Regions from separate parts of the Arthrobacter sp. Y3221114 genome, predicted to be linked through region 2. Evidence: riboswitches for the same ligand, from Rfam matches in the RefSeq annotation. Region 2 holds a riboswitch; the other holds the start of a gene.
What was found. A riboswitch is a leader RNA that binds a small molecule or an ion and turns the genes downstream of it on or off. The one in region 2 is predicted to bind S-adenosylmethionine.

Region 1 (15,433 bases), on a different contig from region 2:
AAGCGAACGGACAGGATGCCGGGCGTGCCGTTAGGGGCCGACCAAGCCACCTTGACGTCGTCGAGCAGGCCGTCGACCGGGGTGCCGAGCCAGTCCGCCACCCGCTCGGAGGAGCCGGCGATGGTCAGGCCGATCAGCTTGACCGTTGCGGGGCGGGCGTTGGACGGATGCAGCGGCTCCGTGCCGTCATCCCAGCGCAACATGTAGGGCACCTGCGGGTCGGCGATCAGGCCCTTGATCCCGATCTGCTGCCAGCTCAGTTCCTGTCCGTCCGGGAACTTGCGGTTGCCGGGAACCGCGTGGCGGCCCAGCCGTTCTTCGAACGGGGTCAGGTCCTCGACTGCCACGCACCAGCCCATCCAGCCGCCGCCGGCCTCGGAGCGCGCCCGCACGGCCTGGCCAAAGGGGGCTTTGTCGGAAGCGGGGTGGTCGAGAACCTCCACCACCTCCAGGTAGTGGTGGTCGGTGAGGGGGAAGATCATATTGCGGGTGCCGAAGCGTGGGTGAACCCCGCCCTTGACGGCGTCGATGCCCAGGGCTCTGGAGATCCGCTCGGAGGTGGCAGCCAGACCGTCGGGTTCAGCAGCATAAGAAACATGGTCGAAGCGCATGGCATTATCTTGGCACTTTGTGAACCCGCTCTCGACTTAGGGTGACCTAAGTCACTCAGCTTGCGGCTCGTGCGGGGCGCGGCGTTCCTGACGGGGATTCCGCCCGACCGGCATGCCTCCCAGGGGAAAGTGGCGGCGGGCAGGCGGACAGGCGGGCGGGCGGTGAGCGGCCAGTCATAAGGTGTCATATTGTTGCGGCCGCCGGCTTGTCTGCGGAGACTGGAGGCAGGTCATGAGTGCCAGCGCGAAACCCCGGTTTGCTGGCCGGCAACCCTCCAACCGCGGTGGGGTGCCCCGGGTGAAGACCAGGCAGCCGCCATAAGGCGGTGCGCAAGCGCGGGTCACACCCGGGACAGACATGCCGGCACGGCCGGATCCCGGATGGCCCCTTCCACTGAAGGAGTTGCACCATGTCCACTGCAGATTGGTCCTTTGAGACCCGTCAGATTCACGTAGGCCAGGAGCCGGATGCCGCAACGGGCGCCCGCGCCCTTCCGATCTACCAGACCACCTCGTTCGTCTTCCCCAGCACGCAGAGCGCCGCGGACCGTTTTGCCCTCTCCGAACTTGCGCCGATTTACACCAGGATCGGCAACCCCACCACCGAGGCTGTGGAGACCCGGATCGCCAACCTGGAGGGCGGCGTGGGCGCCCTGTTGCTTGCCTCGGGACAGGCAGCATCCACGTTCTCCATCCTGAACCTCGCCGAGGCCGGCGACCATATCGTGGCCAGCCCCAGCCTGTACGGCGGCACCTACAACCTGCTCCGCACCACGCTGCCCAAGTTCGGCATCGACGTCACATTCGTCGAGGATCCGGATAACCTGCAGCAGTGGCGCGATGCCGTGAAGCCGAACACCAAGGCGTTCTTCGGTGAGGTGGTCTCCAATCCGCGCCAGGACGTGCTGGATCTGGAGTCGGTCAGCGCCATCGCCCATGAGAACGGTGTGCCACTGATCGTCGACAACACGTTGGCAACCCCGTACCTGATCCGACCGATCGAGTGGGGGGCCGACATCGTGCTCCACTCGGCCACCAAGTACCTCGGCGGCCACGGGACGGCCATCGGCGGCGTGATCGTGGATGCCGGAACGTTCGATTTCGCCGCGGACCCCGGGAAGTTCCCCGGGTTCAACACGCCGGACGAGACCTACAACGGGCTGGTCTTCGCCCGCGACCTCGGCGTCAACGGCGCTTTGGGCGCCAACCTGGCCTACATCCTCAAGGCCCGGGTGCAGTTGCTGCGCGACCTGGGGTCCGCGATCTCGCCGTTCAACGCGTTCCTGATTGCCCAGGGGCTGGAGACGCTGAGCCTGCGCGTGGAGCGGCACGTGGCCAACGCGCAGAAGGTGGCGGAATTCCTGGAAGAGCACGACGACGTTGCCTCCGTCGCGTACCTCGGCCTGCCCTCCAGCCCGTGGTACGACCGCGGCCGCAAGTACGGCCCGAAGGGCACGGGCGCCATCGTCTCGTTCGAGATCAAGGGCGGCATCGAGGCCGGCAAGCGCTTTGTGGACGGCCTTGAACTGCACTCGCACGTGGCCAACCTGGGCGATGTCCGCTCGCTGGTGATCCACCCGGCGTCGACCACGCATGCCCAGCTCTCCGCCCCGGAGCGGCTCGCGGCCGGGGTGACCGACGGGCTGGTCCGGCTGTCCGTGGGCATCGAGAACGTCAACGACATCATCGCCGATCTGGAGGCCGGTTTCCGCGCCGCCAAGGGCGCGGACGACTAGGCAAGCAGGTAGAGCGCAGCGTGACGATAGTGCAACCGCAGGAACTGGTGGAACAGGCGACCGACGGCATCCTGCGCCGGATGCCGGTCGGTGCGCTGGAGTTGGAGGCCGGCGGCTATCTGCCCGAGGTGGTCCTCGGCTTTGAAACCTGGGGCACCTTGAACGCGGACGCGTCCAACGCAGTCCTGATACAGCACGCCCTGACCGGCAGCACGCATGTCGCACGCGGCTACTCGCATGAGGACGGCTGGTGGGATGACCTGGTAGGTCCCGGTGCCACGATCGACACGGAGCGCTATTTCGTAGTGGCCGCCAACATGGTCGGCGGCTGCTACGGCTCCACTGGTCCCTCGTCGCCGGCACCGGACGGGACGCCGTGGGGTTCGCGCTTCCCGTTCGTCACGATCCGCGACTCCGTCCGGGCGGAGGCGCGTCTGGCCGACGCACTGGGTATCCGGCGCTGGCACACGGTGCTCGGCGGGTCGATGGGTGGCGCCCGCGCGCTTGAATGGGCGGCGACGTTCCCGGAGCGCACCGCCCGGTGCGCCGTCCTGGCGTGCGGCGCCGCGAGCACCGCCGAGCAGATTGCCTTCGCGCAGGCGCAGGTCGCGGCCATCCGGCTGGACCCGCACTTCGCCGGCGGCGACTATTACGATGGTCCCGCTCCCGAGGCCGGACTCGGCATTGCCCGGCGCATCGCACACATCAACTACCGCTCAGAGCCGGAGCTGGAGTACAGGTTCGGCCGCAAGCCGCAGGCGGAGGAGCAGCCGTACGGCGGCATCACGCCGTCCGCCCGTGGCCGCTATGCAGTGGAAAGCTACCTCGACTACCAGGCGGACAAGCTCGTCGCGCGCTTTGACGCCAACAGCTACATCCTGCTCACCGAGGCCCTCATCAGCCACGACGTCGCCCGGGGCCGAGGCTCGCTGGAGCAGTCGCTGGGCGGTCTCACCGACACGCAGTTCTTCGTCGCCGCGGTGGATTCCGATCGCCTGTACTTTCCGGAACAGTCGCGGCAGCTGGCCGAGGCGCTGCCCGGGGCAGTCAAGGTCCACACCATCGAAACGCCGCTGGGCCACGACGGTTTCCTCACCGATATCCACCAGCTGCACGAGGCCCTCACCGAGGCGTTCTTCGCGCAGGGCTGACGTCGCCAACGGCAACAGCACTGGCTCCGTCGAGGGCGGAGACCGGTTGCTGAACGAGTGACCATTGCAGTTTGATCACGGTTGGAACGAATAAATCCATTTGATGGAGCCTGTCGGTAGCATGCCGATAGGCCCGCGGGCGCGCCATCCGACGTCTGGCCCGGAGGCCTCCACTACAAGGGGGGAACTATGCTGCGTGACTCCACTGTGAAAGTGTCCCTGTTGGCGATAGGCACACTGGCACTGGCTGGCTGCGCCGGTGGAGGCGGCGGCGGTGAGGGCGGAACGGACCAAGGCGCCGCATTGCGGATCGTTTACCAGACGACCGAAGCCAACGCCACGATGGACGGCTTGATGAAGAAGGCGAAATCAGACTTTGAGGCCGCCCACGAAGGCGTGACGGTCAATTTGGAGCCCATTACTGGCAGCGACGAAGATTACGCCACCAAGCTCGCCCTGTCCCAGCGCTCCCCGGACACCGCCCCGGACGTCTTCTATGAGGACACTTTCAAGATCCGTTCGGATGTAGACGCCGGCTACTTGTTGAACCTGGATCCTTATCTGGCCGAGTGGGACGACTGGGCGAATTTCAACGAAGGGGCCAAGGAAGCCGGGCGTGCAGACGACGGCAGTATCTACGCAGTGCCACTGGGCACCGATACACGCGCCATCTGGTACAACAAGAACGTCTTGGAAGCAGCCGGCGTCGACGTCCCCTGGGCACCCAAGGACTGGAACGCCATTCTGGAGGCCGCCCGGGCCATCAAATCCTCCCAACCGGAGGTGGTTCCGTTCAACATGTACGCCGGCACGGGCACCGGCGAAGGTACCGTCATGCAGAGCTTCTATGAACTGCTCTATGGCACCGGCGACACGCTCTACGACGCCGATGAGGGCAAGTGGGTGGTGGGCTCTCAAGGCTTCGTCGACTCCCTGGCCTTCCTGGAGACTCTTTATCAGGAAGAACTCGCAGTAAGCCCGGCCGAGGCGCTGGATCCAAACGTGTGGCAAATGGTCTTCGGGCAGCTTTTCCCCGAGGACAAACTCGGCGGAACCGTGGAAGGTTCCTACTCGCCGTCGTTCTGGGAAGAGGGAGGTCTGGTGGACTGGCCCGAATATACCGACGTGATGGGCGTGGCTCCGTTCCCGACTCAGAACGGCCAGGAGCCGGGCGCGGTCAGTATGTCCGGCGGTTGGACGCTCGCGGTCGGGGCCAATTCGGCGAATCCGGATCTCGCGTTTGAGTTCCTGACGGAGGTGATGAGCCAGGAGAACTCGCTGGAGTACACCGTGGCCAATTCCCAGATCGCAGTGCGTACCGATGTCGCCGAGGACCCCGCCTACCTGGACGCCAACCCGTTTGTGGGCGAGGTCTCGGAACTGGTCTCGGTGACGCACTACCGGCCCGCCACGGCGGACTATCCGCAGATATCAACCGCTGTCCAGGAAGCCACCGAAGCGGTGATGATGGGGAAGAAGACACCTGAGGAGGCCGCGGCTGACTACGACGCCGCCGTCACCGACCTTGTCGGCGAAGAAAACGTAGTACAGAAGTAGCAGCCTTGACCGCCGATGTGGTGGCCCGCGCCGCTGAAAGGCAGCGTGGCACTGAGCTGCGCCGCCCTCGCCGTACGCCGGGGAGGACTGCCCTGCGGCTGCTGCCGCTTGGCCCGGCCGTGGCATTGCTGGGCGTGTTCCTGGCCGGACCGATCCTCTGGTCCTTCTATGGATCCTTGACCAATGCTTCGCTGACCGGCGTCGCGGCCAAGGACCCGCAGTGGGTCGGGTTGGAAAATTATACGGAGCTGCTCGGCGACCCCGACTTCCTGCAGTCGCTCTGGCTGACCGTCATTTTCGTGCTTGTCTCGGCCGTGATCGGGCAGAACCTGCTGGGCCTGGCGATCGCGTTGCTGATGACGAAAGCAAGCAAGGCGGTTTCCGCAGTCGTGGGTGTCTGCGTGGTCGCGGCCTGGGTGCTGCCCGAAATCGTGGCCGGCTTCGTCGCCTATGCCTTTTTCAACCGGGACGGAACATTGAACCAACTCTCCGCCGTCTTCGGCCTCGATGCCACCGATTGGCTGTTTACGTTTCCGATGCTGGCAGTGATCCTGGCCAATATCTGGCGGGGAACGGCGTTTTCCATGATGGTGTATCAGGCGGCGCTCAACGATGTGCCGGAGGAAATCACGGAAGCGGCGATGATCGACGGCGCCGGCGGGTCGAAGCGGTTGTGGTACATCACGCTGCCGATGATCCGGCGCAGCATTGCCACCAACCTGATGCTCATCACCTTGCAGACCCTGTCGGTTTTCACGCTCATCTACGTGATGACCGCGGGCGGTCCGGCAGGAGCCAGCACCACGCTGCCGCTGATGGCCTACGAAGAGGCATTCCGCTACAGCGACGTGGGCTACGGGACCGCCATCGCCGTCGTCATGCTGTTGATCGGGGCGGTCTTCTCCGTCATCTACATCCGAGCGCTGCGCGAAAGGAAGGGCTGAGCAGATGAACCGCTCCGGACCGTTGTCCGTGGCCTCCGGCCGGGGAACTACCGTTGCCGTGCTGGCGAACATCTCGCTGCTGGTCGTCGCCGCCTGCTTCCTGCTGCCGTTGAGCTGGCTGCTCCTGGCGTCGCTCGATGCACAGGCCAGTTACCAGACCCGGCTCCCGTCCGCTATCTCGGTGGCCAATTACGCCGCGGTGCTCACCGCAGACCTGACCTTCGTTCCGCTGCTCAACAGCTTCATGCTTGCCGGCGGTACGGCCGTGGTCACAGTGCTGGCGGCCGTGCTGGCCGCTTACCCGCTCTCGCGCTACCAGATGCGGTTCAACAAACCGTTCCTGTACGTCGTGCTCTTCGGAACCTGCCTGCCGGTCACGGCGATCATGGTTCCGGTCTACGGCCTGTTCGTGCAATTGAACTTCCTGGACTCGCTGGCGGCCACCACGTTCTTCATGGCGGCATCATCACTGCCGATGGCGATCTGGATGACGAAGAATTTTATGGATTCGGTCCCGGTCAGCCTGGAAGAAGCGGCCTGGGTGGACGGTGCCTCGGCGATGAACGCCCTCGCCAGGATCGTGGTTCCGCTCATGCGTCCGGGGCTGGCGGTGGTTTTCATCTTCGTCTTCATCCAAGCGTGGGGGAACTTCTTTGTTCCCTTCATCCTGCTGCTCTCTTCCGCCAAGCAGCCGGCAGCGGTGAGCATCTTCAGCTTCTTCGGCCAGCATGGTGCCATAGCCTATGGGCAGCTGGCGGCGTTCTCGGTGCTGTACTCGGTGCCGGTGGTGCTGCTCTACATCCTGGTGTCACGCGGGATCGGCGGTTCTTTTGCCATGGCCGGCGCCGTCAAGGGTTGAACAACCGCTCTGACCGAAAGGACGGTGCCATGCACGACGACGGGGCGCAGGTTTCGGCGCGGATCCGCCGGTTCATGGTCGAACGGCTGCAACCGGCCGTTTACGCCGCGGCGGTGCCGGTCCGGCTCCAGGCCTGGCAGGGTCCCGGCGAGCCGATCCCCTTCGCGGAGGCGGCTGCGGAAACCTTTACGGACTTCGCGGCGGGCAGCATGTGGGGTCCGGCCTGGTCCACGACCTGGTTTCGGATCACTGGACAGATCCCCGCGGAATGGCACGTGGACGCCGGTCATCGGCCGGAACTGCTCCTGGACCCGGGGTTCACGCCCGGCATCCCGGGCTTCCAGGCCGAAGGGCTGATCTACACTCCGCAGGGACGGATCATCAAGGCCATCGAGCCGCGGAACGCCTACGTTCCGCTGGACGCCACGTCCGGCGGCGGCGTCGAGCTCTTCGTGGAGGCGGCGGCCAACCCGGACATGATCGACGGCTTCACCTTCCGGCCCACGCCGTTCGGGGACCCCGCCACGTCCGGGCGCAGTCCGTGCTACACCTTCCGCCGTGCCGACATCGTGCTGTGCGATGCGGCCGCATGGGAACTGCTGCAGGACTTCACGGTGCTGGAGCAGCTCATGCTCCAGCTTGACCCGGGGCAGCCGCGCCGTGCCCGGATCCTGCGCGCGTTGGAGCACGCACTGAACGCGCTGGACCCAGTGGACGTCGCCGGCACAGCGGCGGCCGGCCGGGCCGTCCTGGCGCCTGTGCTCGCTGCCCCGGCGGCCGGCAGCGCGCACCGGATCCACGCGGTGGGCCACGCCCACATTGACAGCGCCTGGCTCTGGCCCGTCCGGGAGACCAAGCGCAAGGTCGCCCGGACCTTCGCGAACGTCCTGGCACTGCTGGAGTCGGACCCGGAATTTGTCTTCGCCGCCTCCTCCGCGCAGCAGTACGCCTGGCTGAAGGAGTCGTACCCCGACCTGTTCGCACGGGTGGCGGAGCAAGTCAGGGCCGGCCGTTTCGTCCCGGTCGGCGGGATGTGGGTCGAATCGGACACGAATATGCCCGGCGGCGAGGCGCTGGCCCGCCAGTTCATTGCCGGTAAGAAATTCTTCCTGGCCGAGTTCGGCATCAATCCGCAGGAAGTCTGGCTGCCGGACTCCTTCGGCTATTCCGCCGCGATGCCGCAGATTGCCCGCGCTGCCGGATCCCGCTGGTTCCTGACCCAAAAACTCTCTTGGAACGAAACCAACACCTTTCCCCACCACACTTTTTGGTGGGAGGGCATCGACGGCACCCGCATTTTCACGCACTTCCCCCCGGCGGATACCTACAACGCCGAGCTGACCGCGGCCGAGCTTGCCCGGGCGGAACGGCGCTTCGCGGAGAAGGGAGCGGCAAACACATCACTGTTGCCCTTCGGCTACGGCGACGGCGGCGGCGGACCGACGCGCGAGATGCTCGCCGCCGCGCACCGCACCGCCGATCTGGAAGGCTCGCCGCGGGTGCAGCTCTCCACCCCGGAGCAGTTTTTCCGGGCCGCCGAGGAAGAATATGCCAGGCCGCCGGTGTGGTCCGGGGAGCTGTATTTGGAATACCACCGCGGCACGTACACCTCGCAGGCGCGCACCAAGCGGGGCAACCGCCGCAGCGAGCATCTGCTGCGCGAGGCCGAGCTCTGGGCAGCGACGGCGGCGGTGCGCGGCGCCGCGCCCTATCCGTACGATGCGCTGGAGCGGGCCTGGCAGACCGTGCTGCTGCAGCAATTCCACGACATCCTGCCGGGATCCTCGATCGCCTGGGTGCACCGCGAAGCCGAGGCCAACTACGCACTGTTGGCGGCGGAACTGGCTGGCATGATCGATGGCTCGCTGCGCGCCCTCCTCGGCCGGGGCACCGGGAGCACCGTGGCCAACGCCGGCCCGTATCCGGTGGACGGCGTGTCCGCGATGGGTGCCATCAGCGCGGCACCGCAGCCCGGCCGGGGCGCCTCGTTAAGCGTCGGCGTTGAGCCCAGCGGCGACGGCTGGCTGCTGGCCAACGACCTGCTCCGGGTGGTGATCGACTCCGAGGGGCTGATTTCCTCGCTCTTGCATCTGGACACCGGGCGGGAAGTCATTCCCGCCGGCATGCAGGCGAATGTCCTGCAGCTCTTCCGCGACGCCCCGACCATGTGGGATGCCTGGGACCTGGAGGAGCACTACAAGTCCGTTTGCCGGGAGCTGCGGGATGTCCATGCCATCGAGGTGTTTTCCAGCAAGGTGGGCTCCGACGCCGCCCTTCCGGATCCACGTGACTGCGCTGCGGCTCCTTCAGGCACGCCTTCGGACCGCGTGCCGGTCGCCGGGCTCCGGGTCAGCCGCCGGTTTGGGGCCTCGCTGGTTGAGCAAACGGTCTCGCTGGCCGCCGGCTCCCGCGCGCTGGAGATCGAGACGACGGTCGATTGGCACGAGCGCCAGAAACTGCTGAAGCTGGCCTTCCCGCTCGACCTCCACGCAGAGCGGGCAGCGTCGGAGATCCAGTTCGGCCACGTCTTCCGGCCCACGCACAGCAATACGTCCTGGGACGCAGCGCGGTTCGAAACCTGCGCGCACCGCTGGGTGCATGTGGGCGAGCCCGGCTTCGGGGTCGCCGTCGCCAACGACTGCACGTACGGGTACGACATCCGGCGGACCGATCCGACCGCTTCGCCCGCCACCGTGGTGCGGCAGTCGCTGCTGCGGGCGCCGCTGTACCCTGATCCGCAGGCCGACCAAGGCGGGCACACCTTCCGGACGGCGTTGGTGATCGGTGCCGGTATCCCGGAGGCCGTGCAGGCGGGCTACCGGTTGAACCTGCCTCTGCGCCACATGCACGGGGTCGGCGCTGGCCCGGTGGAACCCCTGTTTACCGTGGACAATCGGGCAGTAGTCATGGAAGCGGTCAAGCTGGCCGAAGACCGAAGCGGCGACGTGATCCTGCGCTGCTACGAGGCCTTCGGCAGCCGTGCGAGAGCCACGGTCAGCGCCGGCTTTGACTACGCGCGGGTAACGGCCACTGATTTGCTGGAGCTGGACGTGGACGGTCTGCGGCTGGAGCAGCCTGCGGAGCGCGCAACCGCGTTCGAGCTTCGGCCGTTCCAGTTGGTGACCCTCCGCTTCCGCAGCGTAACGGGCGCCTGACAAGAGCGGGTCAGGCCAACACCTGTGTGACAGGCCGCCGCAGAAAGGCCGAGTAGCGTTGCACGGCGGCGTCCACGGCCCGCCGCTCCGGCTCGGTGAAGACCCGCAGCGGTTTGAGCCGCAGGTCCGCCGAGCCGGGCCGGAGGACGTGTCTCCAGTTGCCGGCCATCCTTCCGTCCAGCAGCAGCACGTGCATCGGCACGTCGCTGCCCAACGCCGCCGGGGCGCTTCCGCCCAGATAGCCGCGGGTCTTGGAATAGCCCATGACATATTCGTCGTAACACTGGATCAGGTCCGCCCGCGGGTGTCCATCGCCACGGCAGCGCCGCCGGCAACCGTCCCGCCGGCGGCGGGGGAGTACCAGAGTTGTTCGCCCTCGATTTCGGTCCGCTCCAGTCCCGCCCGACCGCCGGCTTCGAGGCCGCGCTTCAGGTCCGCCTGAGGCAGTTTGCACCAGTCGGAGCAGTCCTTCAAGGTCGCCGGTCCGCGGCTGGCGAAGTAACGCCCGGTCAGTTGCGCCAGCGCGCCATCGCGGTCGAAGTCCCCGGCCAGCGGCGGCACCCGCTCGTCGAAGGCCGCGTACGTCTGCTGCACGGCGACCGAACCGGTCGTCCGCGGAGACCCGCTCACCAGCACCCGATCCATTTCCGCATGGAACACCAGATGCCCCAGCCGCTGTCCGCGCAGCGTCGCGCCGTTCAGCCTCGCGCCGTCGTCCTTGAGCAGCGCCGCATCGGCGAGCCGGGCGGCGAGCTCGTCCCGGGTGAGGTGCCGGCCGCCCGCGACGGCCGCGGCCAGCACCTCGTTGCTGCGCGCCACCGTCGCCTCGTCCAGGCTCAGCTGCCGGTCCCGGCCCTTGTTCCCCGCCTTGAGACGGGGACCGGAGAGCAGCATCAGCCAGCGCAGGTCCTCCGCGGACACGAAGTGCCAGGTGTGCCGCAGCACATGCGTGCGCAGGATGCGGCCACCGGCGATGGCCGCGTCCACGTCCGCAGCGTTGTCCCGGGCCGCTCCGCCGCAGCGCTGGGCCAGCGACCAGCGGGCATAGGGATATTCCTGGGATTGGAAGGCGAGCAGCCAGCGCAGGGCGGCTACGGCGTCGTCCCCGGGACTGTCCCACAGCCGCTGTGCCCGCAACCGGTGACGGCGGACTTCCTGGGCACTCGGCTGCTGCACCGCTGCTCCCCCTACCCGGCCGCTCCGGGAGGCATGCCCGGCCCGAAGAAGGGGCCGGCGGCCGGTCGTTTGGGCAGGATCCCGTCGCCCGAGGACTGTTGCCGGACCCGGCGCAGCACCCACGGGACCAGGTGCTGGCGCGCCCACACCAGGTCCTCGGTACGGGCGGTGCGCCAGTTCTTCGGTGGCAGCGGTTTGGGCGTCTCGGGCTGCAGCGAATGCTCCACGTGGAGGGCGTCCAGGACCATGGCGGCGATGGTGTGGTGTCCCAGCGGGGAGAAATGCAGCCGGTCGGGGGCCCACATTTGCGGTGCCTTCAGCTGGCGCAGCGCCCACATGTCCGCCACGACGGCATTATGGCGGGCCGCCACCGTGCGCAGGTTCTCGTTGTAGATGGCGGCCTTGCCGCGGACACTGCCGATCACGGGGGTATCGCCGATGTCGGGCGCGGTAAACAGGACGATGGTGGCTCCCGACGCTGCCAACCGGGTGACGGCCCGATCGAACTTCTCGGCGAGGGCGTCCGGGTCGCCGCCCGGCCGGATCACATCATTGCCGCCCGCGCAGATCGAAATCAGGTCCGGCTGCAGGGCCAGGGCCGGTTCGACCTGTTCATCGATGATCTGCTGCAGCAGGCGGCCGCGGATCGCGAGGTTGGCGTAGGCGAAGTCATGGTGGCCGCGGGCGAGTTCCTCGGCCACGCGGTCGGCCCATCCGCGGTGTCCGCCCGGGCTCCCGGGGTCCGGATCACCGATCCCTTCGGTGAAGGAATCACCAAGGGCAACGTAACGGCTCCAGGGGTGGCGGGCCGCGGCGATGGACGCTTGTGCTTCTGGATAGGACAAGTTACTCACAGGTACATTCTCCCAAGAAGCCGCGGAGGATGCACAGGGACGCGAGACCCAGAACCTGAATCACCTTTCAGAAAGTCGTGGTCAGCAGGGGAATTCCCGGCTACTGTGTGCTTGACGCGGCCAACGGCGGCCGCCTCGACCTCGAGGAGCTGAGATGGAATTGCTGGCGGGAATCGTGGCGCGGCGGGTGCCGACGGAGCGTCTGACGGTGAACATTCTCGAGCGCAACGGAGACCGGCCCGACGGCATCCCGGTGGTCCTGGTGCATGGGAATGTCTCCTCCTCGCTGTTCTGGCAGGAGACAATGCAGGCGCTGCCGGCAGACTACCGCGTGCTCGCGGTGGACCTGCGGGGTTTCGGCCAGACTGACACAGCGCCGGTGGCTGCCGGCCGCGGGCTGCGCGACTTCTCCGACGACCTCCACGCCACACTGGAAACCCTGCAACTGGCGCCCGTGCACCTGGCCGGTTGGAGCATGGGCGGCGGCGTGGTGATGCAATACGCGCTGGAGCATCCGGTCCGCAGCCTCACGCTGCAGGCTCCGGTCTCGCCGTACGGTTTCGGCGGGACGGCGGGACCGGAGGGTCGGAGGCTCACCGAGGACGACGCCGGCACCGGCGGCGGGGGCGCCAACCCCGACTTCGTGGCGCGGTTGGAAGCAGGCGACACCAGCGGCGACGCAGCTGCCTCGCCGCTGTCGGTGTACCGCTCGACCTATGTACACGCCGGATTCGTATCGCCCTACGAACGCATCTGGGTCGAATCGATGCTCAGCACCAAGACGGGCCCCGACAACTATCCGGGCGATTCCGTCCCCTCGTCGAACTGGCCCGGCTTCGCTCCCGGACGCAGGGGGGTGCTGAACACGATGGCGCCGGGGGTCTTTAACACCAGCGGCATTGTCAAACTGGCGGACAAGCCGGACATCCTCTGGATCCACGGCGACAGTGACGCGATCGTCTCCGACGCTTCGTTTTTCGACCTGAACTTCCTCGGCAGGGCCGGCGCGGTACCGGGCTGGCCGGGGGAGGAGGCGGCCCCGCTGCAGCCGATGGTCTCGCAGACCCGGGCGGTGCTGGAAAAGTATGCGGCCAACGGCGGGCGCTTCACCGAGGTGCTGCTGGAAGACTGCGGACATTCGCCGCATGTGGAGTATCCGGAGCGGTTCGTTGCCGAGCTGACGGCACACATCGAACGGAGCGGCAAAGCCGGGTAGGCCGGCGGGCATCGGGTACCGGTTCGGTGCCCGATGCCCGGGAGACTCGACACCGAAGAAGCTTTAAGTTTCAAGCAATGGGCTTTCTGTGCGATCATGGACCGCATGACTGAAACTGCTTATCAGCCCGTGGTTGCCTGGTCCAAGTCAGAACAGGAGCGGGCGGGGACGCCGCTGCTCGTGCTCTTCCATGGCTACGGATCCCACGAGCAGGACCTGATGGGTCTGGTGCCCGGGCTGCCCGAGGAATTTACCGTGGCGGCCGTGCGCGCACCGGTGGCGATGGGACCTGGCTTCACATGGTTCCCCCTCATGCACGAGCCGGACTTTTCCGTGGACAAGGTCACGAAGGCCGTCAGCGACGTGGTGTCCTGGCTGGATGGAGTCAAGGATCAGCACAGCAGCGTCTCCGTGCTGGGCTTTTCCATGGGCATGGCAGTGGCCACGTCGGTGCTGCGCCACCGCCCGGAGGAGATTGCCGCGGTGGTCGGCCTGTCCGGATTCGCCGTCCCGGCCGCGGGGAACGATTTCTTCCGCGACGATGCGGTCAAGGCGATCAAGCCGCCGCTCTTCTGGGGCCGGGACCAGGCAGACCAGGTCATTACCCAGGACAAGATCGAGTTCACCCACGCCTGGGCGAACGAGCATGTGGACCTGACCAAGGTCCTCTATCCCGGCATCGGCCACGGCATCAACGCCCAGGAACTGGCACACGTGAAGGAGTTCCTGACCTACAACGTGCTGCAGGCGAAGTAGAAGTAAAGGTACTGCAAGCGCAGGAGCAAGCGGTGCGCCTCTCAGCTGCGGCTGACGCGCACCGTTTGCCCGTTGCAGCTGACGGTATCCCCGGCGTGGAGCTGCCGGCCGCGGCGCGTTTCGATCTCGCCGTTCACCTGGACCAGTCCGTTCTCGACGAATTCCTTGGCCTGGATCCCGTCGTCGGCCAGGTTGGCCAGCTTCAGCAGCTGGCCCAGCCGGATCATCTCGTCGCGGATCGGCACGTCATACATTTCGTCGGAAGCCATGGAACCATCATGCCCGATGCCGCGGGGCTTGCGGCGTCCGATGCGGCACGCGCCCCTCACGGCCCTTGGCCGCCGGGCGGGAGCCGCATGCGCCCGCGCCGTTCGGGTTCGGGTTCCCGTTTTCGGTAGGCTAACGTTGTAGCTTCGCTATGCGCCGATCCGTGCCTGCAGCCGCCGGACGGATCTGTGCCATGACAACCCTCGGACCGCACCCAGCGGCCCTGGAGAGATACGGAGAACCACCTCATGGCAGCAGCCAAATCAGCCCTCGATTCGATTACTTCGCTGGCCAAGCGCCGCGGCTTCGTGTTCCAGGCTGGTGAAATTTACGGTGGATCCCGCTCCGCATGGGACTACGGGCCGCTCGGCGTCGAGCTGAAGGAAAACATCAAGCGCCAGTGGTGGCAGACGATGGTCCGCGGCCGCGACGACGTGGTCGGACTGGATTCGTCGGTCATCCTGCCGCGCCAGGTCTGGGAAGCTTCCGGCCACGTGGACGTCTTTTCCGACCCGCTGGTGGAGTGCCTCAACTGCCACAAGCGCTACCGCGCCGACCACCTCGAAGAAGAGTACGAGGAGAAAAAGGGCCGCGCCCCGGAAAACGGGCTGAAGGACATCGCCTGCGTCAACTGCGGCACCAAGGGCGAGTGGACCGAACCCCAGGAGTTCTCCGGCCTGCTCAAGACCTTCCTGGGCCCGGTCGCCCATGAAGAAGGCATGCATTACCTGCGCCCGGAGACCGCGCAGGGCATCTTCGTGAACTTCAACAACGTCCTGACCACCTCGCGGAAGAAGCCCCCCTTCGGCATCGGCCAGATCGGCAAGAGCTTCCGCAACGAGATCACCCCGGGCAACTTCATCTTCCGCACCCGCGAGTTCGAGCAGATGGAGATGGAGTTCTTCGTGGAGCCCGGGACCGACGAAGAGTGGCACCGGTACTGGATCGACGCGCGGCTGCAGTGGTACGTGGACCTGGGCATCAAGCGCGACAACCTGCGCCTCTTCGAGCACCCGCTGGAAAAGCTGAGCCATTACTCCAAGGGCACCACCGACGTCGAATACCGCTTCGGCTTCCAGGGCTCGGAATGGGGCGAGCTGGAAGGCATCGCCAACCGGACGGACTTTGACCTGTCCACCCACACCAAGCAC
Region 2 (15,433 bases):
TGGGCGTTGACCTCTCCACCTACGGCCCGGACGACGTGATCGGCGAAAACGTGAAGTCCAATGCCATCCAGTCCTCGGTGGAGACCTTCCAGAAGGCGTCCGGCGACAGCGGCAAGCCGTGGACCATCCGCCAGCTGGCCGAATGGGTGGGCGTCGGCGGCTTCGGCCCGATCACCGTCGGTTCCGGCGCGGAGGTGGCCGCCAAGCTCGCGGAGTGGGTCGACGAGACCGACGTGGACGGGTTCAACCTGGCCTACGCCATCACCCCGGGCACCTTCGAGGACATCGTGGAATACGTCGTGCCGGAACTGCAGAAGCTGGGCGCCTACCCCACGGAATACGCGCCGGGGACCCTGCGCAACAAGCTCTTCGGCCGCGGCGACAAGCTGCCGGAGAACCACCGCGCCGCCGGCTTCCGCCTGCAGAACGCGCTGGTCGACTAAGCGTCGGCAGCAGCAGAACCAGCTAAACAACGACGCCGGTGCGCCGCCCCTTCAGGGGGCGGGCACCGCTGTCGGCAAGAACCATCCAGAGCGGCCGAGAGATCTGGCTCGATGACGCCGCAGCAACCCCGGCAACTGCCGCACGGTGCTAACGCCAGAACCGATGGAGAACCCGGGCCGGCCCGGAACCGGCCGCGCCATGCCTGCGCGCCGTGATCGGCTGCGCCCGGGGCTCCCTGACCTTCAGGAGCAGCATGAAAAGGTATGCCGCGGGCGGCCCGCAATGATAGAAATCCGCAATCTGCACAAGAGCTACGACACGCGCCACGGGACGGTCGAGGTGCTCAAGGGCATCGACCTGACCATCGAGCAGGGGTCGATCACCGCCGTCGTCGGCCCTTCCGGCGCCGGCAAGACGACCCTCTCCCACTGCATCTCCCTGTTGGAAAAACCGACCTCCGGCCAGGTGCTGGTGGACGGCCGCGACCTGTCAGCACTGTCCGGACAGGCATTGCGCGGCGAACGCCGCGCCATCGGCACGATCTTCCAACACTCGGCCCTGCTGCGCCGGATGACGGTGGCGGAGAACGTGGCGCTGCCGCTGCGAAACCTCGGCGTGGTGCACGCTCAGATGGAGGACCGCGTGGCCGAACTGCTGGACCGGGTGGGCCTGCTGCACAAGGCCAACGCCTACCCCGGCCAGCTGTCCGGCGGCCAAAAGCAACGGGTCGGCATCGCCCGGGCGCTGGCACTTCGTCCCCGGATTTTGCTCTCCGACGAATCGACGTCGGGCCTGGATCCGGAGTCCACCCAGCAGATCCTGGACCTGCTGGACGACGTGCGCACCGAACTGGGGTTGTCGGTCATCCTGATCACCCATGAGATGGACGTGGTGCGCCACGTCGCCGACCAGGTGGCCGTGCTCTCCGGCGGCCGCGTCGCGGAATACGGGCCGATCGGCGCCCTGGTGGCCGATCCGGCCTCCGCCGCCGGCCGCCAACTGCTGCCAATCCGCGCCCTCCCGCTGCCGGCCGGCTTCGACTACGCGCTGTCAGTCTCGTACCGGCACGGGCCGGTGGACCCGGAGTGGATGACCCGCCTGTCCACCGGCTTGGGCGTGCGCGTGGCGCTGCTCGGCGGCACGGTGGAAGCCCATGGTGAAGCGGTGCTGGGCCGCGCCGACATCGGTGTCGCCGGCCGCCCGGAGGCCGAGGTCCGCGCCTACTTGGCCGGCCTGGGCCTTACCGCAGAGGCACGCCACCGTGCCGTGGACGCGGCGGAAACGCCGCCGTCGGACGCAAAGGATCATGCAAGGAACGAGAAAATCGAGGTGCACGCATGAGGCCCGCAGAAACCGCCGCCGTCGGGCTGGACACGCCCTGGGCGGACCTGCCCGCGCTGCTGCTGCCGGCCTACGGCGAAACCTGGGCGATGGTCGGCATCGTGATGGTCATGGTGATCCTGGTCGGCGGCGCCACCGGCGTGCTGCTGTACAACACGGACGGCCGCGGCCTGTTCCCCCGGCCCCGCCTGCACGGAACGCTCAGCTGGCTCGTCAACATGGGCCGCTCGCTCCCGTTCCTGGTGCTGATGGCCGCCATCATCCCGCTGACTAAGTGGGTCACCGGAACGACCATCGGCATTGCGGCAGCCGTGGTCCCGATGACACTGGCCGGCATTCCGTTCTTCGCCCGGCTGGTGCAGAACGCACTCAACGACCTGCCGCGCGAGAACATGGCCGTCGGGCTGGTCACGGGCAGTTCCACCGGGCAGATCATCCGGCAGACGCAGCTGCGCGAAGCCCTGCCAGGTCTTACGTCAGCGGTCACGCTCAACACCATTTCGATGATCGAATACTCGGCCATCGCCGGGACCATCGGCGCCGGCGGCATCGGCTACCTGGCCGTCACCTACGGCTACCAACGGTTCGACACCCACGTCATGGCGGCCACCATCGTTGTCCTGATCATCACGGTGCAGCTGGTGCAGTTTGCCGGCGACCGGATCTCCCGCGCGCTGCTGCGCCCCTAGCCACCGACCAACAGGAGCATCACATCATGAGCACCCCTTTCGCCGGGTCCGGCCACGACCACGGCTTCACCCTGCGCAAACAGACCACCGCCCTGCCGTGGAGCATTGCCGCCCTTGCCGCCGTCGTCGCACTGGTCCTGGGGCTGCTGCTGGTGCAGCAGCAGTCAGGGCCGGCCGTCGCGGCATCCGGCAGCGAGGTCACCTCGCCGCTGAAAGTCCACTTCGAACCGGCGATGGCGGGGGAGGAGAAGATCCTGAAGTTCGTCGCCGAGGAAATCGCCCCCGACTACGGCGTGGAGATCGAGGCAGTGGGCCTGCAGGATCCGGTCCAGTCCAACCGCGCGGTGGCCGATGGGCAGTTCCACGCCACCATCTTCGAACACCAGTGGTACATGCAGCAGTCCGCCGACGCCAACGGGTTGGAACTGACGCCCACGGTGGAGCTGTACCAGTGGGGTTTCGGCCTCTACTCAACCCGCTACGGCTCGGTGGAAGACCTGCCGCGCGGAGCCGTGCTGCTGCTGCCCAACGACGCCGCCAACCAAGGCCAGGCGCTGTGGCTGCTGCAGCGCGAGGGACTGCTGGAGCTGGATCCCGCGGTGGAGCCGCGAACAGCAAAGATCCGCGACGTCACCGGCAACCCGCGCGGTTTCGAGCTGAAGGAAGCCGACCTGCTGGCGATGCCGCGGATGCTCGACTCAGTCGATGCCGCGATCGGCTATGTCTCCCAGTTCGACGCCGGCAAGATCGGCCGCGACAAGGGCATCCTGTTCCCTGCGGCGCCGAAGACATTCGCCTCCCGCCTGGTGATCGGCACCCAGTTCAAGGACAGCGCGGAGAGCAAGAAGCTGATCGAGATCTTCTCGGATCCGCGGCTGGAGGAGTACCTGCACACCACGGAGGATCCGCTGGTCAAGGACGTGCTGACGCCGGTCTCCACGGAGTAGGGCCGACACGCGAGAGGCCCCGAACGCGCTACATCTTGGCGTAGCGTGCCCGGGCGCCCATGTACAGGCCGTAACAAATCAGGCCGACGGCGACGAGGGCAAGTGCGGCCGGGCCGAAGGCCTGGTCGCGCAGCGCCTTGAGCGCCCCGTCCAGCCCCTTGACCTCCTGCGGGTCGTGCTGCACCGCGGCCACCGCCAGCAGCAGCCCCAACACGAACAGTGCCAGCCCCTTGCCCACGTAACCCACGACGCCGAGCCACGTCACGGCGGTGCCGGTGCTGCCCCGGGGGAGCCTTTTAAGGTCGCTCAGGAACTTCTTCTTCAGGCCCTTGAACACGTAGAAGACGCCGGCGCCCATGATGACAGCGCCAATCAGGAACAGGACAACGACACCGCCGGGCCATTGCATCAGCCTGGTGCTCGCGTCTTGGGAGCTCTGGCTGCTGTCGGCGCCGGAGCCCAACGCGAAGCTGCCGAACGACACCGCCACCACCGTGTACGCGATGGCCAGTCCCACGCACTTAGCCCGGTAGCCCCATTTCTTCTTAGCCTGGCGGCCGCGGCCCCCGAACACCGCTTCGCTGATCTGCCACAAGGCCAAGGCCGCGGCGGCAAGCATGCCCGCCCAGAGCAGGAACAATCCGCCCGGGCGCTGCGCCAGGCTTGAGGCGGCCCCGGTCTGGTCCGCCTCGCCACCTCCGCCGAACGCCAGTCGGAGCGCGATTGCGCCAATCAGCACGTGCAGCAGGCCGCTGGCCACGTATCCGAACCGCGCTACCCGCTCGAAAAGCTTGGAATTGGCAGCGTCCTCGGTCTTGTCTTTAGCCCTGCCGGCCGCCCGCTTCGCTTCCCTGCCCGTGTCTGCCATGGGTCTCCTCTCCAAAGCCGTGGCCCATTCCGAAACCCGCCGGCGGCACGGAAGCCCCGCCGTCGTTCCCCGTGAAACAACTGTGAAACCATCCTGCCACCGAAGTTGCCGCCGCGCACCGCGCGGACTCGGGCGGTCGCGGGGCATGGGCGCGGGCCGCCACGTGGTTCCCCAGAACCGTGACCGGCGCGGGCGGGGAGCAGTAGGCTCATGCCTATGGACGCAACCGCGCTGCGCGCATTCTGCCTGTCCCTGCCCGGGGCGTTCGAAGATTTCCCGTTTGGCCCCGAGGTATCGGTGTTCAAGGTCAGGGCGGCGGGACGGGCCGCCAAGATGTTCGCGCTCTCCGACCTGCAGGCGCCGCAGCTGAGCATCAGCCTCAAGTGTGAACCGGTGCTGGCGCAGCAGCTGCGCGCGGCGCATCCGGAGATCACGGGTGCCTATCACATGAACAAAACGCACTGGAACGGCGTGCGCTGCGACGGTGGGCTGCCCGACGACATGCTGCGCGACATGATCGAGGACTCCTACGATCTGGTGGTGGCATCACTGCCGCGCCGCGACCGCGAAATGCTGGGCTGGATGGGCCTAACCAGGGGCGAAGATGCGCGGCAGGGCTGAAGGGTGAAGGCCAAGAACCTGGGCGGAGCGCGCTTGACGTACGACGGCGTGGGGCTGAGCCGGGAACGCACCTCGCCGCCGGGATACCGGGTCGTCGACGAGCGGGTCGGTGTCGGTGAGGGGGAAGAAGCTTTTCATCGGCTGGTCGAAGGGCTGATGGGGTGGGAAGTGCATCGGCTGGCCGGGCTGCGGGTGGATGCCACGGGGCCGGTGGCCGCCGAAGGCGTGGAGGTGGTGTGCGGGTTCGGAGTCGGGCCGCTGCGGCTCGCCATCCCGTGCCGCGTGGTGTGGACGGAACGGACGCCAACGCGGACGGGGTTCGGCTACGGCACCCTGCCCGGTCATCCGGAGTCGGGGGAAGAAGGGTTTGTGGCTGTGCTGGAGGGGAGCGGGCTGGTGGTCTTCGAGGTGTTCGCGTTCAGCCGGCATTCCAACTGGTTCTACCGGACAGGCGCGCCGGTGGCGGAAGCCGCCCAGCGGCTGGTCACGCGTCGCTATATTTCGGCAGCCAGGGCGCTCGCCGGCGGACAAGCCGGGCAGGCGGGCCGGCCTGGGCAGCGCCGCTAACTGACTGGCCGTCGATACGCACCGGCGGGCTGGCGGACAGGCCGGGTGGCGACGCCAACTGACGCTGGGCCAATCCTGCCTGGCCGCACCTGACCTGACGGACCACGCGGTGCATGACAGGATGAAAAGACATCCCAAAGAAGAAAGGCTGATGCCGCGTGATATTTATTGTGGTCAAGTTCAAGGTCAAGGACGAGTACGCCGACAGCTTCCCCGAACTCGTGCGCGAATTCACCGAGGCAACGCGTGCCGAGCCGGGCAACCTGTGGTTCGACTGGTCACGCAGCGTGGACGACGCCAACACCTACGTGCTCGTGGAGGCCTTCCGGGACGACGCGGCCGAAGCTCACGTGAAGAGCGACCACTTCCAGAAGGCCATGCAGGAGCAGCCACAGTACCTGCAGGAGACCCCGCGGATCATTAGCCGGCAGGTCGAGGGCGACGACTGGGACCTGATGGGTGAAATGACCGTCGCGTAGCGGGCCCGGCCGCCGGAGGGGCTGGCAAGCGGCAGGTTCTTCGCCACAATAGGGCGCATGGAACAGTTCACACCCCGCACAGCCATTGTCACCGGTTCCGACTCCGGCATCGGCCGGGCCGCCGCCGTCGCCTTGGCCCGTGCCGGGATGAATGTCGGGATCACCTGGCATTCGGACCGGGACGGAGCCGAGGACACGGCGAAGGAGGTCCGCGTGCTCGGCCGCAGCGCCGCCGTCGTCCAATTGGACACCACGGACCTGCCCGGCTGCGGGGACGTAGTCGACGCGCTCGCGGAGCAGCTCGGCGGGCTGGACGTGTTCGTCAACAACTCAGGCACGGGCGCCTCGGAGCCGTTCCTGGAGCTGGACTATGAGACGTGGCGGAGAGTGGTTGCCACCGACTTGGACGGCGCGTTTGTCTGCATGCAGCGGGCAGCCCGGCGGATGGCGGAGGCCGGCCGCGGCGGCCGGATCATCGCCGTCACCAGCGTGCACGAGCACCAGCCGATGATCGGGGCCGCCCCCTACGACGCCGCCAAGCATGGCCTCGGCGGGCTGGTGAAGAACATGGCGCTGGAGCTCGGCCGGCACGGCATCACGGTCAACTCCGTCGCGCCGGGGGAGATCGCCACCGCCATGACCGGCAACGAGGACGAAGACCCGCACCGCATCGACCGCCCCGGCATACCGCTGGCCCGGCCCGGCGACGCCCGCGAGGTCGCCGCCGTGATCGCCTTCCTGGCGTCCGAGGAAGCCGGCTACGTCACCGGGGCGTCGTGGGTGGTGGACGGCGGCATGCTGCAGATGGGACCGCAGGCCGGGGCGGCCGTGACCGGCCACGACTGGCGCAAGGTGTAGCCGCGCCGTCGCTGGTTAGTTGGCGGCGATCCGCTCCGTGGAGCCGCGCACAATCAGCGAGGCCTCCAAGGTGAGCTGCGGTTGCTCGAGGTCGCGGCCTTCGATCAGGCCGCGCAGCTGTTCGCCGGCCTTGAGGCCCAGGCGGGCGGCGGGAAGGTGGACGCTGGTGAGGCCGGGGTTGCTAGTGGCGGAGTAGGGCAGGTCGTCGAAGCCGGCGACGGCGAGTTCGTCCGGGATCCGCACGCCGGCGACGCGCGCCTGCTGCAGCACGCCGTACGCGTGGGTATCGGTGGCGCAGACGACGGCGGTGACACCGGATCGCTGCCACCGGGGCCAGGCGGCGGCAAACGCCTCGGCCGACGCGCCGACGTCGATCGTGGTGCTGATCAGGTGGGCCGGGTCCACGGTCATCCCGCGCGCGACCGCCTCCGCCAGGAAGGCCATCCGGCGAATGGTGAAGGTGGCTGTGCCGGTCACGCTGTCCAGGTACGCCACCCGCTGGTGGCCGGAGGCTGCCAGATGCGCCGCGAGTTCGCGGGCGCCGTGGGCCACATCGAGGTTGACGGACGGCGCATAAGCCTCCAGCCCGGGCGCGTCGAGCAGCACCAAGGGGCCCGTGGCGGAGAGGTCCTCGAGGAACGCGGCATCGGGGGCATCCACCAACAGGCCCGCCGGGCGCAGGGCGAGGATCCGGCGGATGTCATCCGCGCGGGGGAATTCACCGGCTTCGGTGACGGAGAGCAGCAGTTGGAAGTCCGCGCCGAGGGATTTCCGGACGCCGGCAACGACCTTGGCGAAGAACGGGTTGGAAATGTCCGGCGCCACCAGAACCACAATGGAGCTGACCCCCTTGGCCAGCGAACTGCCCACGCTGTCCACCACGTATCCGAGTTCGGCGATGGCCTGGCTGACCCGCGAGATGTTGTCCGCAGACACCCGCCCGCGCGTCTTGCCGTTGGCCACCAGAGAAACCGTCGCCGTGGAGACGCCGGCGCGGGCGGCCACCATCGCCGCGGTCACCCGCCCACCGACGCGCGGCGGGTGCTGGGGAGGGCGGGCGGAATCCATGAGCCCATGATAAGCGCGATCAAGCACCACAGTGCATCAAGCGCTTGACGCTTTTTACGTAAAGCGTTTGACGTGAACGGGAAGGGGGTGTCACACTTCCTGAGACTGAATCCCCGCTGCGGCGGACCCCGATGACGTGGAGAGAAAAACATGGACGCCACTTCCGCGACGCCTGGACCGAAAAAGATCATATTGGATTGCGATCCGGGGCACGACGACGCCGTGGCGCTGCTCCTGGCCCACGGCAACCCTGACATCGAACTGCTTGCCGTGACCACCGTTGTCGGCAACCAGACCCTGGCGAAGGTCACCAAGAACGCTCTGGCGGTGGGAACGATCGCCGGAATCACCGGGGTCCCGTTCGCCGCCGGCTGTGACCGCCCGCTGGTGCGCACCATCGAAACCGCGCCGGACATCCACGGCGAGTCCGGCATGGACGGCCCCGCGCAGCCGGAGTCCAGCATTGAGCTGGACCCGCGCCACGCCGTTGATCTCATCATCGACACGATCATGGGGCACGAACCCGGCACCGTCACCCTGGTCCCGACTGGCGGCCTGACCAACATCGCGATGGCCGCCCGCAAAGAGCCGCGGATCGTCGAGCGGGTCAAGGAAGTCGTGCTGATGGGCGGCGGCTACCACGTGGGCAACTGGTCCGCCGTGGCCGAGTTCAACATCATGATCGACCCCGAGGCCGCCCACATCGTCTTCAACGAGAAGTGGCCGGTGGTCATGGTGGGACTGGACCTCACACACCAGGCGCTGGCCACCCCAGACGTCGTCGAGCAGATCGAAGCCGTCGGCACCGGTCCGGCCCGCTTTGTCCGCGAACTGATGGACTTTTTCGCCCAAACCTACAAGGACGCACAGGGCTTCGACCACCCGCCGGTCCACGATCCGTGCGCCGTCGCCTACGTCATCGACCCCACGGTGATGACCACCCGCAAGGTCCCGGTCGACATCGAACTGCAGGGCAAGCTGACCCTCGGCATGACCGTCGCTGACTTCCGCGCCCCCGCACCGGACGACTGCCACACCTCGGTGGCCGTGGACCTTGACCGCACCAAGTTCTGGAACCTGGTGACCGATGCACTGGTCCGGATCGGCGAGGTAGACCTCGGAACCGCCACGACAACAACGACGGCGGCGCCCCCCTCCGCGGCGCCCGAGACCTCCGGGATGGCAGCGAAATGAGCGCCGTTCTGAACGAGACCAAGGCAACCCGCGGCGGCACCACCGCCCTGATGGTCGCCCTGCTGGCGGCCTGCGTGGCCTTCCAGCTCAATGCCTCCATGCTCAGCCCCGCCCTGGTCACCATGGGCGAGGAACTGCAGACCGACCAGGCCTCGATCGGCCTGTCCCAGACCTGGTTCTTCACCACAGCCGCGCTGTTCTCCCTGTTCCTGCCCCGGCTGAGCGATATTGTCGGCCGCAAGCGGATCCTCGTCGGGATGATGCTGCTGACGGCCGTTGGCTCCGTGATCGCCGCGCTGGCCCCGGACGTTACGTGGCTATTCGTGGGCCGGATCATCCAGGGTGTCAGCGGCCCCACCGTGCCGCTGTGCCTCATCATGCTGCGCACCGCCGTGCCCAACCTGCGCACCTACGGCACGCTGATGGGCGTGATCCTCGCGGTCAACGGCGGCGTGGCCGGCGTCGATGCCTTCCTCGGCGGCTACATGGCCGAGCACTACGGCTTCCGCAGCATCTTCTGGTTCATGGTGGTCCTCGCCGTGATCGCGGCTGTTCTCGTCGCCGTCCTGACGCCCGAGAGCAAACCGCAGGCCGGGACGCGGATGGACTGGACCGGCGTCGTCTTTATTGTTGTCGCAGTCGGTGCCCTGCTCACCGCGCTGAACGAGGCCGCCAAGCTGGTCGGCGCGTTCTCCACGGAAACCCTGGTCCTCTCGCTGGTGTTGATCGCCGTGGCCGCCGCCGCGTTCGCCGCCTTCTGGGTCACCGAAAAGCGCGCGAAGCAGCCGATGGTGGAGATTGTCCATCTGCGCCAGCGCTCCACGTGGGCGCCACTGCTGACCACGGTCCTGACCATGACCGGCATCTTCGCCGTCATCAACGGGATTGTCCCCGCCTACGTACAGGCCGCCGCACCCGGCTTCGGCATCGGCCCCACCGAAACGGCGCTGCTCATCCTGACCCCCTACGCGCTGCTGGGCTGGATCTTCGGCCCGATCAGCGGACGGCTCGCCCCGGTACTCGGCTACACCAATGTGCTGCGCATCGGCATGATCGGCAGCATCGTCTCCCTGGTGATCATTGTGCTGTTCGGCCTGGACAGCCTGCCGCTGATGGTCGCCGCCACTGCACTGCTCGGCATCATGTACGCCGGCACCGCAAACATCATGCTCAACGGGCTCGGCGTGGTCCTCTCGCCCCCGGGCAACCCCGGCTTCCTGCCGGGCATGAACGCCGGAGCCTTCAACCTCGGCGCCGGGCTGAGCTTCCTGGTGCTGCCGGCGGTGCTCGTGGGCACCTCGGCGCTGGGCGACCGCACCTCTTACCTCACGACGGTGGTGGTAGGCCTGGTCATCACGGTCGCGGCCTTCGCCGCCTCGCTGCTGATCCCCAAGCCCGTCGATGCCGAGGTGAAAAAGTGAGTCCGCAAGCCGGACGCATCGTCGTCGTGGGTTCACTGAATGCGGACCTGACGATCTACACGGAGCGGCTGCCCAACCCCGGCGAAACCGTCCACGGCGAAGGCTTCGCCGTGAACCCGGGCGGCAAGAGCGCCAACCAAGCCGTGGCCGCCGGCCGGCTCGGCGGCAACGTAGCCCTGATCGGCGCCGTGGGCGAGGACTCCAACGGGGACATGCTGCTGGCCTCCGTTGCAGGGGCCGGCGTGGACGTTTCCCGCGTGCGCCGCGCCGCCGACGTCGAGACCGGCGTCGCCGTCATTACCGTTGACACCGCGGGGGAGAACAGCATCGTCATATCCCCTGGCGCCAACGGCACCGTAGTTCCCGACGACGTAGTCACAGCCGGGGACGTTTTCGATGGCGCCGCCGTGGTCTGCCTCTGCCTCGAGGTCGGCCTCGACGCCGTAGAGGCGGCAGCAAGATCAGGGCACGACGCCGGAGCAACGGTGCTGCTTAACCTCTCGCCTTACGCGCCCGTGCCGCGAAGCCTGGCCGAACTCATCGACGTCCTGCTGGTCAACGCGCACGAGGCATCGCAGTTCCTCGGCGGCGCCGAAATGCCCTGCGCCGACGCCGCCGTTGCCGACTGGGAGCGGGTGCGCTTGAAGTTTGCGGCGAAGGGGCTGGACCGTGTCGTGGTCACCCTGGGCGCCGCCGGCTCCATCGTGCTGGATTCGCATGCCGAGGAGGGGTGCCGTTTCACCCGGATCGCCCCCACCCAGGTTGACGCCGTGGACACTACCGGCGCCGGCGACGCCTTCACCGGGTCCCTCGCGGCACGGCTTGCCGCAGGGGAGACCCTGGCCGAGGCGGCGGCGTTCGCTTCGGTCGCTGCTGCCCTGGCTGCCACGAAAAAGGGAACCCAGGCCGCGTACCCGCGACTGGCAGACGTGGAGCGTCTGCGGGCTGGCGCCTGACGTCCAGAGACCTAACGCGACGTACAAACGAACGGCGCGGTGCACCGGAAGGTGCGCCGCGCCGTCGTCCTTGGTGAGAGCAAGCTGGGCCGGCACGGCATCACGATGAACGCCGTCGCGCGGGGGGAGATTGCCACCACCGTGACCGGCAACGAGGACGAGGGCACGCACAGCATCGACCGCCCCGGCATCCCACTGGCCAGACCCGGCGAATCCCGCGAGGTCGCCGCCGTCGGCAGCCACGACTGGCGAGGTGTAGGAAACCACCTCGGGCTCCTGCAAGCGCGAGGGCAGACAAGGCCGCCCGCGCCGGTGCACACGACGGCGATTATAAGCCTATGGCTGCAGCAATCCCGGCAGAAACACGGGCGCGAAGGCGCCCGATTCCCACGTCGATACAAAATGAACGTTTGGACGGGAATTAAGACCAGCAACCATTGCCAGCCCCCTAGCGGCGCTGTGACACTAAGTTGCCGCCAAGCAACCAGTGCCGTTCAGGTAGGGGCTGCCGACGGCATTCGCATGCAGTTCCATCGCAATTGATTCGACGAGGAGTCAGGTGAAGAAGACGAAACCAGCGCTCATGGCACTTTCATTGGTTCTTTCGGCCGGGTTGGCGGGAGGCCTTGCCGCCCCCGGTGCTACGGCGGCCGACACCACGGAGACCGTGCAGCAAAGCAGTGAAAAGGTCCTCGGATCGGGTGCTATCACCGTCAAGCGGGACACCTACGGCGTCCCGCACGTCTACGCGGACACGACCCGCGATCTGTTCTACGGCTACGGCTATTCCGTTGCTGAGGACCGGACGTTCCAACTGGAAATGGCCAAACGCGCCGTTCTGGGCACCTCTGCCGAAGTCCTGGGCCCGGACTACGTCGAGATCGACAAGCGCTCCCGTGCCTCCTTCGACCCGGAAGCCATCAGGGAGCAGATTTCGGCCCTGCCCGCCGAAGACCGGGACATCCTCGACGGTTACGCGGCCGGTTTCAACAAGCGCATTGCCGAGGTGATGGACAATCCAGGCGCCCTGCTGCCGAAGCAGTTCACCGATTACGGCTTCGAGCCCTCCCGCTGGTCGGGGTACGACGTGGCGATGATCTGGGTCGGCACCATGGCCAACCGATTCTCGGACAGCGCAGGGGAGCTCTCCAGCCTGCAGGTCCTCCAGCAGCTCACCGCCGAACACGGCGCGGAGCAGGGCCAGCTCCTCTTCGATCAGCTGCAGTGGATCGAAGATCCTACCGCCCCCACCACCGTGCCGCGCGAGGATAAAAAGCGCCCGAACCAGCTGGCCTCGGACAGCCCCTCGCAGATGGCCAAGCTCAACAAAGTTTCCCAGGATCTGAAGGATGACGGCCTGGAGCGGATGAAGCAGTTCGGCGGCGGCGACTGGCCGAACCTACAGCCCGAGGCCAGCAATCTCTGGATCGTCGGCGGCAAGAAGAGCAAGGAGAAAGGCTCGGTGCTGCTCAACGGCCCCCAGTTCTCCTGGTTCAATCCCTCCTACGTCTACGGCATCGGCCTGCACGGGGCCGGTTACGATGTGACGGGCAATACACCCTTCGCTCACCCCACTATCCTCTTCGGCACCAACAAGAACATCAGCTGGGGATCCACCGCCGGACCGCTGGACGTCAACGACGTCTACCAGGAGCAGTTAAACCCGGAAAACCCTCACGAGTACAAGTACGACGGCGATTGGGTACCGATGGAGGTCCGCACCGAAAAGATCGAGGTCGCCGGGCAGGAACCGATCGAACAGCAGGTTTACTCCACCATCCACGGTTTCGTGACCAGCTTTGACGAAGCGAACAACACGGCCTACTCAAAGAAACGCAGCTGGACCGGCACCGAAATCCAGTCCTTCATGGCTTGGATCAAGATCATGAAGGCCCAGAACTGGGAGGAGTACCTGGCCCAGGCGGAGAAGGTGGGCATTACGATCAACTGGTACTACGCCGACAAAAAAGGCAACATTGGCTACGTCTCCCCAGGCAAGCTGCCGATCCGCGCCGAAGGGCACGACCCGCGGCTCCCCGCCGTCGGCGACGGGTCCATGGAGTGGAAGGGAATCAGGGACTTCTCCGAAAACCCCAAGGTCTACAACCCCAAGCAGGGCTATATCGTGAACTGGAACAACCAGTCCGGTGCCGGCTTTAACGCAGGCTCAGGAAACTGGTCGCCAGTGGACCGCGTCAACGAGATCATTGAGCGGCTTGAGGACCAGCAGAAGTTCACGACCGACGAGATCTGGAACATCAACGAAGAAACCTCGTTCGCGGACCTGAACATCCGCTACTTCCGCCCGTTCCTCGAGGAAGCCGTCAAAACGCTGCCCGCCAAGGACCCGGTGGTCCAGGATGTCCGGCTTCTGACAGGATGGGATGGCCAGCGCCGTGACAGTGACGGCGACGGCAAGCTCGACGGCCCTGAGGCAGCGATCATGAACGCCTGGCTGCCGATCCTGTTCGAGGCGGTGCTCAAGGACGACCTGCCGGCCTCCGTTTTTGCCAGCTACTCGCAGGGCACCGGTCTCGCCCGTCCCGCAAACGGCAGCAAGCTCGTCTACAACGCCCTGTTGGGCAAAGACGCCGGCATTTTACAGCACGTCGACTTCTTCAATGGCGCGGACAAGAAGCAAGTCTTGCTGGACACCTACCAGCAGGCGCTGGAGAAGCTCGAGGCCGAACAGGGCACCGACCGCAACAACTGGACCGCGCCCACGCCCCAGCATGAGTTCTCTTACAAGAACTTTATCGGCGTCCCCCAAGCGAACCCGAACGAGAACCTGACCGGGCCGGACTACATGAACCGCGGCTCCCAGAACGACATCGTCTCGCTCTTCGGTTCGCAGGCCCAGATGTGCACCGTCGCCCCGCCCGGCCAAAGCGGCTTCATCGCTCCCGACGGCACCAAGTCCCCGCACTACGCTGATCAACTGCAGATGTACGCGGACTTCGAATGCAAGACGGAAAACCTCTACCCGGAACAGCTCGACGCCAACCTCGAGAGCGAGAAAATACTGAAGTGACCTGTTCGTAGTCGGCAGCAGGCGGTCACCGGCGGTGGCCGCCTGCTGCTTTCCCTATGGGCCTACTGGTTCGTAGCCGACGAGCCAGTGAAGCCCGTGACGATCGATCACCTGGCCATCGGAGGCGCCCCACGGCTTCGGGGCAAGGGGATCGACCACCCGGCCGCCAACGGCGAGCTTGTCGAACCACTCGTGCAGCACCTCGGGCTCGGCCGTCCCGAGCAACGAGAGCATGACGCCCTCGAGCCGGACGCTCTTCTCGCCGGGTGCCGCATCCGATCCGGCCAGGGCGACCACGCCGTTCAGCATTCCATGGGCTATGTGCCCCGGCGGTCCCTCACTGTTACCGAAGTCCTCGTTGGTGTGGAGGGAAAGCTCGCCGCCAAAGATCTCTGCGTAGAAACCCAGTGCTTCGCGGGCAGTGCCGGGGAAACTGATATAGATCTGCGGTGCCGTCATGGGCACAGCATACAGATACGGATATCCGGCAGCGCTGCGGGGCCGGTCCTCGAGGGGAAGACGAAGAGGGATGTTCCCTGCACCGCGGTGCTGGGAACATCCCTCTTGCGCCCGCCCCTGGGCAGGGCGGAACCTACCCGAAGTACTTCGGCAGGGTGCCCTCGTGGGCTTCCTTCAGTTCGGCCAGCGGCACGGAGAATTCGCTCTGGAAGTCCAGCGCGCCGTTCTCGGTGTCCACCACGCCGATGCGCATGAACGGGAAGCCCCGCGCGCCGCACATGTCCTTGAAGCGGACCTCTTCGCTGCGCGCAACGGACACGACGGCGCGTGCCTGGGATTCGCTGAACAGCAGCGTGAACAGGTCCACGCCGTCACGCTCGCAGACCTCGCCCAGGCCGATCCGGGCGCCGACGCCGAAGCGCAGCGCCATCTCGGCCAGGGCGGCGGCCAGGCCGCCTTCGGAGAGGTCGTGGGCGGCGTCGATCATGCC

Region 1: linked by a shared signal. The riboswitch ahead of AC5RV3_RS15265 (bifunctional o-acetylhomoserine/o-acetylserine sulfhydrylase) and the one ahead of AC5RV3_RS11435 (methionine ABC transporter ATP-binding protein) in region 2 are both predicted to bind S-adenosylmethionine.

The regions. Positions count from the first base shown of each region.
Region 1 covers NZ_JBNHHW010000007.1:142,511-157,943, reverse strand. The annotation lists gene AC5RV3_RS15270 (VOC family protein) at 1-611, opposite strand, end outside; SAM riboswitch class IV at 840-954, shown strand; gene AC5RV3_RS15265 (bifunctional o-acetylhomoserine/o-acetylserine sulfhydrylase) at 1,022-2,347, shown strand; gene metX (homoserine O-acetyltransferase MetX) at 2,428-3,498, shown strand; gene AC5RV3_RS15255 (extracellular solute-binding protein) at 3,688-5,055, shown strand; gene AC5RV3_RS15250 (carbohydrate ABC transporter permease) at 5,112-5,999, shown strand; gene AC5RV3_RS15245 (carbohydrate ABC transporter permease) at 6,004-6,858, shown strand; gene AC5RV3_RS15240 (alpha-mannosidase) at 6,888-10,013, shown strand; gene AC5RV3_RS15235 (DNA glycosylase AlkZ-like family protein) at 10,024-10,278, opposite strand; gene AC5RV3_RS15230 (winged helix DNA-binding domain-containing protein) at 10,302-11,189, opposite strand; gene AC5RV3_RS15225 (SGNH/GDSL hydrolase family protein) at 11,201-12,043, opposite strand; gene AC5RV3_RS15220 (alpha/beta fold hydrolase) at 12,198-13,259, shown strand; gene AC5RV3_RS15215 (alpha/beta hydrolase) at 13,365-14,015, shown strand; gene AC5RV3_RS15210 (RNA-binding S4 domain-containing protein) at 14,057-14,284, opposite strand; gene AC5RV3_RS15205 (glycine--tRNA ligase) at 14,531-15,433, shown strand, end outside.
Region 2 covers NZ_JBNHHW010000004.1:383,113-398,545, reverse strand. The annotation lists gene AC5RV3_RS11440 (LLM class flavin-dependent oxidoreductase) at 1-443, shown strand, start outside; SAM riboswitch class I at 522-613, shown strand; gene AC5RV3_RS11435 (methionine ABC transporter ATP-binding protein) at 727-1,785, shown strand; gene AC5RV3_RS11430 (methionine ABC transporter permease) at 1,782-2,474, shown strand; gene AC5RV3_RS11425 (MetQ/NlpA family ABC transporter substrate-binding protein) at 2,501-3,421, shown strand; gene AC5RV3_RS11420 (DUF1206 domain-containing protein) at 3,450-4,289, opposite strand; gene AC5RV3_RS11415 (MmcQ/YjbR family DNA-binding protein) at 4,506-4,910, shown strand; gene AC5RV3_RS11410 (DUF1990 domain-containing protein) at 4,914-5,477, shown strand; gene AC5RV3_RS11405 (putative quinol monooxygenase) at 5,636-5,956, shown strand; gene AC5RV3_RS11400 (SDR family oxidoreductase) at 6,014-6,814, shown strand; gene AC5RV3_RS11395 (LacI family DNA-binding transcriptional regulator) at 6,830-7,822, opposite strand; gene uriH (uridine-preferring nucleoside hydrolase UriH) at 8,033-9,076, shown strand; gene uriT (uridine transporter UriT) at 9,073-10,497, shown strand; gene AC5RV3_RS11380 (ribokinase) at 10,494-11,453, shown strand; gene AC5RV3_RS11375 (hypothetical protein) at 11,493-11,996, shown strand; gene AC5RV3_RS11370 (penicillin acylase family protein) at 12,037-14,484, shown strand; gene AC5RV3_RS11365 (VOC family protein) at 14,539-14,943, opposite strand; gene purL (phosphoribosylformylglycinamidine synthase subunit PurL) at 15,077-15,433, opposite strand, start outside.